Regions from separate parts of the Peribacillus sp. NPDC046944 genome, predicted to be linked through region 1. Evidence: riboswitches for the same ligand, from Rfam matches in the RefSeq annotation. Region 1 holds a riboswitch; each other region holds the start of a gene.
What was found. Region 1 has a riboswitch for cobalamin ahead of ACQKIC_RS16965 (hypothetical protein). Riboswitches for the same ligand answer to the same signal wherever they lie in the genome.

Region 1 (3,741 bases):
CCTTGGCCTCGGCATTCATCAAATTCTGTATGATAAGCATGAAAATGTCTACTATTGCCGGTATAAAAATGAGGAACAGGAAAACAAATTACAAAAGTTCTCCACACTCGAATCCATCCTCAAACATGTATTTCATAATCGACCGCTTGAGAACCTGATCGTTCAACAAGGCATCCCGTTAATCCGCTCTTCAAAGCGGCCAGTGGATTTCAGGGTCCATACGAACAAGGACAGCAATGGGGTTTGGCAAGTGACGGCCATCGCCGCAAAAGTTTCCGGGGCTGGCAGTGTGACGACCCATATTAAAAGCGGCGGGGTCATCAAGACGGTTGCCGAACTATACGGAGATGACGAAGAAGCTAAACGGATCGAGGAAAAGCTATCAGAAGCCGCTCTTATATTAAGTGAAAGCATCGAGGAGCACCTAGATGGCATCATAGGAGAAATCGGTTTCGATTTCGGATTGGATAAAAAAGGGCAAGTATGGATGTTCGAAGCTAATTCTAAACCAGGCCGTTCTATCTTTTCCCATCCAAAGTTAAAGGAATTTGAACTTTTAACCAGGAAGCTCAGCCTTGATTATGCCATTTATCTTACCGAACAGACGATTTCACAAACGATTGGTACACAGAAATGAACATTTTTTATGATGTTCCCTCTGAGAGATGGAGCCATAACGAGGAAGATATGCAGCTATATGCGGGAGCCGCGAATGAGGAAATCCCTTTTAAGCAGGACACCCAGGATCAGGCACTTTTTCCGATTACTTTATTTCCGGGAAACCGGGTGCTAGTCGTTGGTATCTTGACCTCTCTAGATCCAAAGAAGGAATCAGGTATAGGGGGGAATTTGACACTTTTTCAGAATTTATCTCAATATTTATCGAATCATGGGATATTGGCCTATGTATTCACGGTTGAATCCTTGCTTTCCAACTACATGAAAGGCTTCATCTTTTCTTCACAAACGAACACATGGAATGAGGTAAAATTACCACTGCCCGATATCGTTTATAATCGCATTCCCAAAAGGGGATTCGAAGCATCGGAAAGTTTTCAAGAACTCCTTTCCTTTTTTAAAGAACATCGCATCACTTTATTCAACCCTCATTTTTTGGATAAGTACTTGATGTACGAAGCATTGACGGAAGATGGATCTCTAGCCCGCCATCTTCCATCGACCATAGACCTATCCGACCCTACCCAACTAGCGGACTTCTTACATTTCCACAAACATATTTATTTGAAACCATGCAAAGGAAGCCAAGGTAAGGGCATCTACACCCTGCTAGAAAAACCTGATGGCACCCTCCAATTCAATAGCCTGAAACATCAGGAATTGTATTCTGATTTCTCCGCGTTTTGGGAAGCCAATAAGGCGTCGCTCAAAAAGAGGGGGTATCTAGCCCAACGAGCGGTCATTCCAAAGAAACTGAATGGACACCGATACGATTACCGTATTCTTGTTCATTATGAAAATGGATTTTATAAAGTGACCGGCAAGGGCGTGAGGATGTCGCAAACCCAGGAAATCACAACCCATACACCAAGGGGGGGAAAGCTTTTTCCCTATCAGCAGCTACAAACGAGGCCGTTAAACAGGAAGTTGGCGAACATTGCGCAAAGATGTGGAATCATCCTCTCCAGGAAGTTTGGCTTTCTTGGGGAATTCTCCATTGATATCGGGGAAGATACATCCGGTGCTCTATTCATTTATGAAGTCAATTCAAAACCCATGCAATTTGATGAAGAGGAAATTGAAGCGAGCCGCCTACTACATTTAAAAAACCTGTTCATTGAATTAACTTTTCCGAATCACATAAGAAAATAACCTCCATCCTGCTTTTTCCATTATAATGAAATGAGAAACAGCGATATGGAGGTTATACATATGATTACGCATTTTCAATGGAAGCCGTTGCACAAGAATTTACCTGGCTGGAAGATTTCCTTTTACTTCAATAAATTGGCCGTCCAAGCCCTCTATCATAAAGATGGGTCCATTGAGTGGTTAACCAATCCGCCTGTAGAGTCAGAGGAAGAAAAACTCAAGGGCATGATTCATGATTTAATGGTGTACCACGTGTACGACTAAATAGAATAAAGAATCCCTCTTTGGCTAACACTAATAAAAAGCCAAGGAGGGATTTCATTTGGATAAAGAAAAGATTACATTTCTGAAGGATACCGAGTATGACGGTAAGGATTCTGTATATCTCGATATCGACCGTATCATCAATGAAGGACTTGCTGGCGGAAACGTCTATGAAGCCGCGGACACCTTGAACATTGAGGAAGCCCATGACTTTCATGATGAAACGGAACCGAACATCAATAAAGATTGAAAACAAGGGCTTCCCTTATGGGCGGCTCTTTACTTGATTTCTTGATAGCCGAATATTTCTAGATTCACTTGGCTAAAGGCTCTTTCAAGATTTGCTTCGTATTCTTTCCTATCTTCTACGTTTTTGCCATGAACCTGGATTTCCTCAATCAAGCTTGCTCGGCAATCATCTAAAGATATCATTTCTTCCACACAAAAGTTACGCATGATTTGCGCTTTTAAATAGTCCGTAAAATGCTCAACTGTACCAAACAATGATATGGCCCCCTATGATAGCTGTCCTGTCTAATTAGCAGGATTCTTTTTGAATGTTGTCCAATATGGACTTGTAAAAAACAAAAAACAACTTCCCATTCAGAAGTTGTTAGAGTGCAAACGAAACATAACAAAAATGACCATGATTCCCCATTTTTCTACAAAAATAAGAAAGCATGTTCTTGCTAATTTTTCGCACTTAACACCCCCTATCCTCGTAGGTTTCTGGCGTTGTGCTAAAAACGGGCAGGTCTCCTGGCTCATGATCATCGCTTTTCGAACCTTCCCATCTTTTCTTGCAAAAAAGACAGTGGCATTCCTTCGAATCGCTCTCATTTACAGTTGCGGGACAGCGTCGGATTCTAACCGACTTCCCTTTTAAGCAGATAAGCTACACTTTCTTATCTGCACCCATTTCTAGACGAAATACTATTTTTCAGTTTAACTGTATCAAATTTTCACTAGGATTACAATGAGGCTCCTGCCTTGTTCTTGGGCCCTATCTATCCTCTTTCCTCCTATTCATCATTTCTTCCTGTCCTCTGAATACACCCTACTCTCTTTCAGTATCGATGTAATGATATGCTCCGAATCCCATTCATGACCGGATATCTCGATAAGCGGATACCGATTAGGCAACACGTTTTGCTGAATTTCATGGACTTCCAATCCTTGATCATGCAAACGCAGAATTTCACCGCGCAGATTTTCCAAGTAACTGAGCTTTCTTCCAAACATTTCCTTTCCGTTCGGGACATATCCGGCATGGCAGCAAAAGACCTCTTTAAAATCATACTGAAGCAGTTTCTTGATGGATTCCATGATGACCGGGATAGATTCTTCCCTTAAAACGAGCTTCGTTTTCGGCGTTACAAACAGGTCACCCGAAAACAGCATACCATTACTATGGTTCAGGTAAACCATATGGTCCCTCGAATGCCCTGGCGTAAAGATTGGCTCCCATGTTTGAGTGCGTGAATGGACGATCCCTCCTAATGGTTCTGCCTTGAAGGCATCCCTATCTCCCCAAAAAACTCTACGATAATCGGGATATTCTGCATCCTTTGCACAAATATCGAGGGACATCGGATGAATATAGATGGGAACGTTCCTATGTTCCTGTATCCATGCGGCCCCACCCGT
Region 2 (3,741 bases), on a different contig from region 1:
GTAAAAATATAATACAACGTGTTTACCCTTGAATCCTGATAGGGTAACTTGTTCTCCGTTGTTTGCTGGTAATTGAAAGTCTGGTGCTTTTTCTCCAATTTCGACCGTCATTCTAAACCCTCCATTTCTTTCATCATGGTAAGCGTACCCAATAATCGAAAGAAACACAACTTTCATTTCTTGTTCTTTCTTTCCTTCTGTTCAAAATCGATGACAGCCCTGATCACAAATGCCGCAGGAAGCGTATAGCCAATGAATGCTTGGATTGTCGCGATCATCCGGCCAATGCCGATTGGGGAGATATCCCCATATCCGACGGAGAACATCGTCATCGCACTAAAATAAAATGAAGTCTTCAGCTGCTCGGAAAAGGTTCCATCCAAGCGATTGCCCATATCAAGAATCACCGAATGATTCTGAAGCTCGTATAATAAATAAATCAGTGCAAAACCGACTAATAATGTCGCATATAAATTGCCGAGCCACAGCATATCTTCAAGAGAAAACTTCTTTGCCTCCGACTCAGAAAGAAATAAGGTCCGAATGCTCATCACCATGCAAAAGATAATCCCCACAATCAAAATATAAAAGGTCATCCCCCACGCCTCATTTCAAAAACAACCCACTTCCCTTATACATACTCTTTTGCGAGTCAATATATGCTCGTTTTAGGGGTCAGACCCTATTTCCCAGCTGCTGCACCATCAAGAAAACATAGATACAGCATGGGTTCTCGTGCCACATGGTGGGGGTCAGACCCCATTTCCCGACTTTTTCCTTGTTGACCCATTTGGCCGGGATATGCTAAGATGGGTTAAGTTTTTATAATATTTTGTAAATTTTAGTGTCCGTGTTTATGCGGACGGAGTTTTTTATGAATTTCATATGTGGAGATAGGTTCCTAAGCTTTTAGGATTAAAAGGGAAGTCCGGTGTAATTCCGGCACGGTCCCGCCACTGTAATGGGAATGTATAGCGCTTTTGTTTGATGCCACTGGTCCTTTTGGATTGGGAAGGCTTTTAGTGCTAAGGAAGAGTTCCCTGAGTCAGGAGACCTGCCTATTTCGACAACACTGTTTTAACCTACGGGAGATAGGGAGGTGTTAGGGACCTTATAATGATAAGGGGTATTTTCGTGCCCCTTTATTTTAAGCATTTCTAACTTTCTCTTTTGACGGTTAGGGATGCTTTTTTGTTGTTATTTCATTAAAAGGAGATGGATGTGTTGAAAAGTAGTAATATAGGGTACCCACGAATCGGTGAAGATCGTGAATGGAAACGTACATTAGAGGCATATTGGGCTGGAACATTAAACGAAACGGAATTCACGGCGCAATTGGAAGCGATCCGTTTAGGCAATTTGCAAAAACAAAAAGATCAAGGCATCGATATCATCCCGGTCAACGACTTTACGTTATATGATCAAATGCTCGATATGTCCGTCATGTTCGGCCTGGTGCCAGAACGCTATTCGGCTTATAAAGGCGGCATGGTCCCCCTTTCCGTTTATTATTCAATGGCCCGTGGGAACAAGGATGAAGTCGCTTCCGAAATGACGAAATGGTTCAATACAAATTATCATTATATCGTTCCAGAGCTAAAACAATCCCAGCTTACGTTGACAGAAAACAAGCCACTTACTGCTTACCGTGAAGCCAAGGAAAAACTAGGAATCGATACGAAGCCGGTTATAGTCGGACCTTACACATTCATTTCTTTGTCAAAAGGCTATGATAAAAAAGATCTTCCGGCCATCATCCTGAGCCTGTTGCCTTTATACACAAAAATTTTGCGAGAGCTGGAACAAGAAGGAGTGAAGTGGGTGCAGGTCGATGAACCCTCCCTTGTTTCTTCCCTTTCCAAAGACGAGATGAAAACTGTTACATACCTGTATGAAAAATTGAACGAAGCTGTCCCCAACCTGAACATCATGCTGCAAACATATTTTGATGCTGTAGAGCACTACCAAGAAGTGATTGACTTGCCCGTTCAAGGAATTGGCCTTGATTTGGTCCATGACAAAGGAAAAAATCTCAGCAATCTTCAAACAGTCGGCTTTCCAAAAGATAAAATACTTGGGGCCGGTGTGATTGATGGGAAAAACATTTGGCTTTCTGACTTGACGAAAAAAATCGGGTTGGTCGAGTCCATTACGAAACACGTATCCGAAGATCGGATTTGGATTCAACCTTCCTGCTCCCTGCTACACGTGCCAGTGACGGTTCGAAACGAGACAGAACTGGCCAGCAAAGTGAAAGAAGCCCTTGCCTTTGCTGATGAGAAACTAGAAGAAATCACGCTTTTGGTCAGAGGGAACAGCGAAGGTCTAGAATCAATCGAAGAAAAGCTGGCGGCAAACAAAGCTGCATGGCAGACCTTAAAGAATTCAAAGGCCAGAAACCATAAAGACGTTCAATCCGCTGTCGAACAGGCGAAGCAGCAATCCCATGGCCGTACCCTGCCATTTAAACAGCGCTATCAAAAACAACAGGCGTATTTCAACCTGCCCTTCCTTCCAACCACGACAATTGGAAGCTTTCCGCAGACCGCGGAAGTTAAACAGGCCCGCGGGAAATTCAAACGCGGTGAATGGACGGCTGATCAATATGAAGCATTCGTGAACGAGGAGATTAGCAGATGGATTGATATCCAGGAAGAAATCGGATTGGACGTCCTTGTGCACGGGGAGTTTGAACGGACCGATATGGTCGAGTTTTTCGGCCATAAATTGGGTGGATTCGTCTTCCTTGAAAAAGGCTGGGTTCAATCTTACGGCTCCCGCTGTGTCAAACCTCCCGTCATCTATGGAGATGTCCATTTCATCGATCCGATGACGGTCAAAGAAAGTGTGTATGCACAAGCCTTGACGAAAAAAACGGTGAAGGGAATGCTGACCGGTCCTGTTACGATTCTGAACTGGTCGTTCGTCCGTGACGATATTTCACGGGAAAATATCTGCTATCAATTGGCATTGGCCTTGAAACAAGAAGTAGAGGCACTGGAATCAGCAGGGATCAAAATGATCCAAGTCGATGAACCAGCCCTGCGTGAAGGCCTTCCATTGAAAAAAAGCGACCGTGATGAGTACTTAAACTGGGCGGTCCATTCATTCCTGATTTCCACTTCGAGCGTCGAAGACACAACACAAATTCACACCCATATGTGCTATTGTGATTTCAATAGCTTCATGGATGTCATTTCTTCCCTGGACGCTGATGTGATTTCCATTGAAACGTCCCGTAGCCACGGCGAGCTCGCTTCCGCATTCGAGGAGAAAACATATGAAAAAGGAATCGGCCTTGGTGTGTATGATATTCATAGCCCTCGCGTTCCTGCAGTGGAAGAAATGGTCGATATGATCGAACGTGGCATCAAGGTACTGGATAAAGACCAATTTTGGATCAACCCTGACTGTGGCCTGAAAACAAGGGGCGTTCCAGAAACCGTCGCTTCACTGAAAAATATGGTCGAAGCCGCAACGGTTGTCCGGAATAAGCTATTGGTCCAACAGGAAAATGACTGATTTAACAACAGGCATTCCCGTTCAACAGTCACGGACGTTTTTAACGGACCTCGTTTTTCCACCTGATACGAACCATCACAATACCATCTTTGGTGGAAAAGTGATGGCTTATGTGGATAAAATCGCCTGCATTGCAGCGATGCGCCACTGCCGGAAACCGGTCGTAACCGCTTCAAGCGACTCCTTTGACTTCCTGGCCCCCATCAAGACCGGGGATGC
Region 3 (3,741 bases), on a different contig from region 1:
AGTGTCTGCAGGTGCTGGGTTCGGTGCTTCCCTTGGGATTTTATTATTGGGACATGGTTTTGCATCTCAAGTCTTGGCACTTGGCTGTGGTTTAGCCGCCATCGTTTTCACGTTCATAATCAGCGGCAAAAAAGATTCACCGGTCTTCATGCTTGTTTTGGCTGGGGTTGTCACCTCCGCCCTTTTCCAAGCGTTGATCTCGTTAATTAAGTTTGTCGCCGACCCTGAGGAAAAGCTGCCAGCCATCACATACTGGTTAATGGGAAGCCTTGGAACGGCCACATACAAGGATTTATATGTGGGTGGACCAATCATCCTTGTCGGCATCTTGATTTTGTATTCACTACGCTGGAGAATCAATTTACTGACCTTACCTGAGGATGAAGCAAAATCGCTAGGTATCCCGGTCACTAGATTGAAGTGGACGGTCATTCTTGGTGCGACGTTAATTACGGCTTCTTCTGTAGCGATAGCCGGTATCATTGGCTGGGTTGGATTGATTATCCCTCATGTGGCAAGAATGCTTGTTGGGAACAACAATCAACTTGTCCTGCCGGTATCCCTATCGGTTGGTGGCGCCTATTTACTCCTGATCGATAACCTGGCTCGTTCTGTAACGGCTACGGAAATTCCGCTATCGATATTGACAGCCATTATCGGCGCACCATTCTTTGCGATTCTACTTAGAAAGACAGGAGGTGGGTGGTCATGAAAATCGAGGTGCAGGGAGGGAATTTTTTCTATGCTAAAAAAAGAGAGAAAGCTCCTTTTCTTTACCAGACCGACATTGACTTTTCGTTGAATGACGGAGAGATCATGGCGATCCTTGGCCCGAACGGTGCCGGTAAAACCACGATGCTGAAGTGTATCACCGGCCTTCTTGATTGGAAAAAGGGTCAAACGCTCATCGACGGAAAGCCGCTTACTGCGCTATCACGCAAAACGATCTGGAAACGAATCGGTTATGTTCCTCAGGCACATAAAATGGTTTTCGGATTTACTTTGGAAGAGCTTGTCATTATGGGAAGGGCGCCTTATATCAGTACGCTGTCCCAGCCTTCTGCAAAGGATCGGGAGGCTGCCATCGCTGCTCTTGAAATGGTTGGCATTGCTCACCTTGCCAAAAAGTCCTGTAATTCCGTCAGTGGTGGGGAATTGCAGCTGGCCTTGATTGCCCGGACGCTTGTATCGGACCCGGATGTATTGATTCTTGATGAGCCAGAATCGCATCTTGATATTCAAAAGCAAATCGTGATTTTACAGACACTAAAGCGGTTATCGAAAGAGAAGAACATTTCTTGTATCATAAACACGCATTATCCGAACCACGCATTCTACTTGGCTGACCATGTTTTAATGACTGCCAAGGAAAAGCGTGTGGTGTATGGCGAAGTCCGCGAAGTGATGACGGAAGCCCGGATGAAAGAGTACTTCGGCATCGAAATGAAGAAAATCATTTATGAGGAAGAGGATGACTTTTTGATTGAAACGATGGTGCCGAAAGATCTAGGTCTTTTACGTGATCAAAGTACATGCCGTTTTAATAGTGACATCTAAAGCTATAGAAGGCAGCCATGTGATGGTTGCCTTTTTGTGTTCCAAATCTTAATTTAAAGTAATCTGAAATATCATATAATACGATTTCCTAAATGGTGTATAATGAAAGGCAGTGAAATTATATACATATGAACAATTTGGTGTCTGTAAGGACTTGAAAGGGAAGTTGGTGAAATGCCAACGCGGTCGCGCCACTGTAAATGGGAGTTAACGGATGTATACCACTGTATGAATAATATGGGAAGGTGCCGTTAGCAATGACCATGAGCCAGGAGACCTGCCAAAATTGTACACCGGTAACCACGCGGATGGGGAGGTGTGTGGCAGAGCTATGTCCCTTTTTTGTTCCGTTGCCATACAAGCATCCTCCGTTTTGATGGGGGATGCTTTTTTGTATGTCTTTTGATATTCGCAACACATGTGTGAAGGTCCAGAAATGAACTCAAAAATGATGGAGGTTTTAAGATGAGGAAGATATATAGTTTCATGCTTGTGATGGGATTGATGGTTGGTATATTGGTTGGCTGTAGCGATGCCTCCCAGGATGGAACAGGAGAAAACCAGTCGACAAAACAAGCTGTTAACCAGGGCTTCCCGCTTTCGTTACAAGATGCAGTGGGTAACAAAGTCACCATCGAGCAGAAACCAGAAAAAATTGTTTCATTAATCCCAAGTAATACAGAAGCGGTCTTTGCGCTAGGTTCGGGTGAGAAAGTGATTGGAGTGTCTGAAAATGACAATTACCCGGAAGAAACGAAAGATATTCAGAAGATAGGTGGAATGGAAATAGATACAGAGATGATTTTAGCCTTGCAGCCTGATATCGTTCTTGCTCATGAGAGTGCCCATAATTCCAAAGAAGGAATCCAACAGCTTAAGGATGCGGGTATTCCAGTTATAATCGTCAATGATGCTAAAAGCTTTAAAGAAGTGTATACGTCTATCGAGATGATTGGAACGGCAATAGGGGAACTGGATAAGGCAAAGGAAATCGTCAAGACGATGCAGAACAAGCTGGAAAAGATCAAAGAAAAGGCTAAGGCAATCAAGAGTGAGGATAGAAAAAGTGTTTTTGTAGAGGTTTCACCGTCACCTGAAATCTATACAACGGGAAAAAATACTTTCATGGATGAAATGCTGGACATCATTTCAGCGGATAATGTCGCAGGTGAATTGGATGGCTGGGTAAAACTCGATGAAGAGTCGATGATAGCGGCCAACCCGGATGTCATCATTACAACCTATGGTTATTACACAGGAGATCCAGTCAAAGAGGTAACGGGAAGAAATGGATGGGCCGACATTCAGGCAGTTAAGAATGGTGAGGTTTTCGATGTCCATTCAGATATTGTCACTCGTTCCGGTCCTAGGCTTATAGAGGGAGTAGAGGAACTTGCCAAATCAGTCTATCCGAACGTATTTAAAAACTAAACGGGCATTGGCCTATGTATTTGCCCTATCATTTTTGGTTATTTCGATATTGATCGGTGTTTCCTTAGGATCGGTTTCCGTTCCGATACCAGTGCTTTTGCAAATCATTGGCAAGGAAGTCCTTCATTTGCCCCTGGCCATGGAACCGGATGGGACACTGACGAATATCGTGATGAACATCCGCCTGCCGAGGGTCGTGCTTGCAAGTTTGGTTGGGGCATCCCTTGCAATAGCAGGGGCAGCATTTCAGGGATTGCTCAGGAATCCCCTAGCTGACCCCTATACCCTGGGAATATCCTCAGGGGCTTCGCTTGGTGCAGTATTAACGTTGTTTTTGAATTTGTCACTGCCGTTTTTGGGCCTATATACACTGCCTACATTAAGCGTTCTTTTTTCATTGTTGACGATTTTTTGCGTATTGACCTTTGCAAGAAAAATGGATCGTTCCATGAAGGTAGAAACGATTATTTTAACCGGCATCATTTTCAGCTCGTTTTTAAGTGCTTTCATCTCATTGATGATTGCATTGACGGGTGAGGAGTTAAGGCAAATCATCAGCTGGCTGATGGGAAGTGTCTCGATGCGTGGTTGGAGTCATGTCACGATCATTTTGCCATTTTTCCTCGTTGGTTCTCTCGTATTGATGATGAACACCCACGAATTGAATGCCATGACATTTGGGGAAGACCGTGCGAGGCACCTAGGCGTGAATGTTCAGCGGAGGAAGATGCTGATTCTGATCGCCGGCTCGAT

Region 2: it holds a riboswitch for cobalamin, as region 1 does, so the genes downstream of both, metE (5-methyltetrahydropteroyltriglutamate--homocysteine S-methyltransferase) here and ACQKIC_RS16965 (hypothetical protein) in region 1, are expected to answer to the same signal.
Region 3: it holds a riboswitch for cobalamin, as region 1 does, so the genes downstream of both, ACQKIC_RS03555 (helical backbone metal receptor) here and ACQKIC_RS16965 (hypothetical protein) in region 1, are expected to answer to the same signal.

What each region holds. Positions count from the first base shown of each region.
Region 1 is NZ_JBNNML010000010.1:38,950-42,690, forward strand. It holds gene ACQKIC_RS16945 (YheC/YheD family protein) at 1-637, shown strand, start outside; gene ACQKIC_RS16950 (YheC/YheD family protein) at 688-1,830, shown strand; gene ACQKIC_RS16955 (YheE family protein) at 1,891-2,094, shown strand; gene ACQKIC_RS16960 (hypothetical protein) at 2,153-2,344, shown strand; gene ACQKIC_RS16965 (hypothetical protein) at 2,374-2,598, opposite strand; cobalamin riboswitch at 2,827-3,028, opposite strand; gene ACQKIC_RS16970 (MBL fold metallo-hydrolase) at 3,124-3,741, opposite strand, start outside.
Region 2 is NZ_JBNNML010000017.1:41,897-45,637, reverse strand. It holds gene bcp (thioredoxin-dependent thiol peroxidase) at 1-111, opposite strand, end outside; gene ACQKIC_RS19690 (potassium channel family protein) at 174-596, opposite strand; cobalamin riboswitch at 879-1,076, shown strand; gene metE (5-methyltetrahydropteroyltriglutamate--homocysteine S-methyltransferase) at 1,216-3,522, shown strand; gene ACQKIC_RS19680 (acyl-CoA thioesterase) at 3,515-3,741, shown strand, end outside.
Region 3 is NZ_JBNNML010000002.1:109,992-113,732, reverse strand. It holds gene ACQKIC_RS03565 (FecCD family ABC transporter permease) at 1-712, shown strand, start outside; gene ACQKIC_RS03560 (ABC transporter ATP-binding protein) at 709-1,557, shown strand; cobalamin riboswitch at 1,679-1,856, shown strand; gene ACQKIC_RS03555 (helical backbone metal receptor) at 2,023-2,988, shown strand; gene ACQKIC_RS03550 (FecCD family ABC transporter permease) at 2,951-3,741, shown strand, end outside.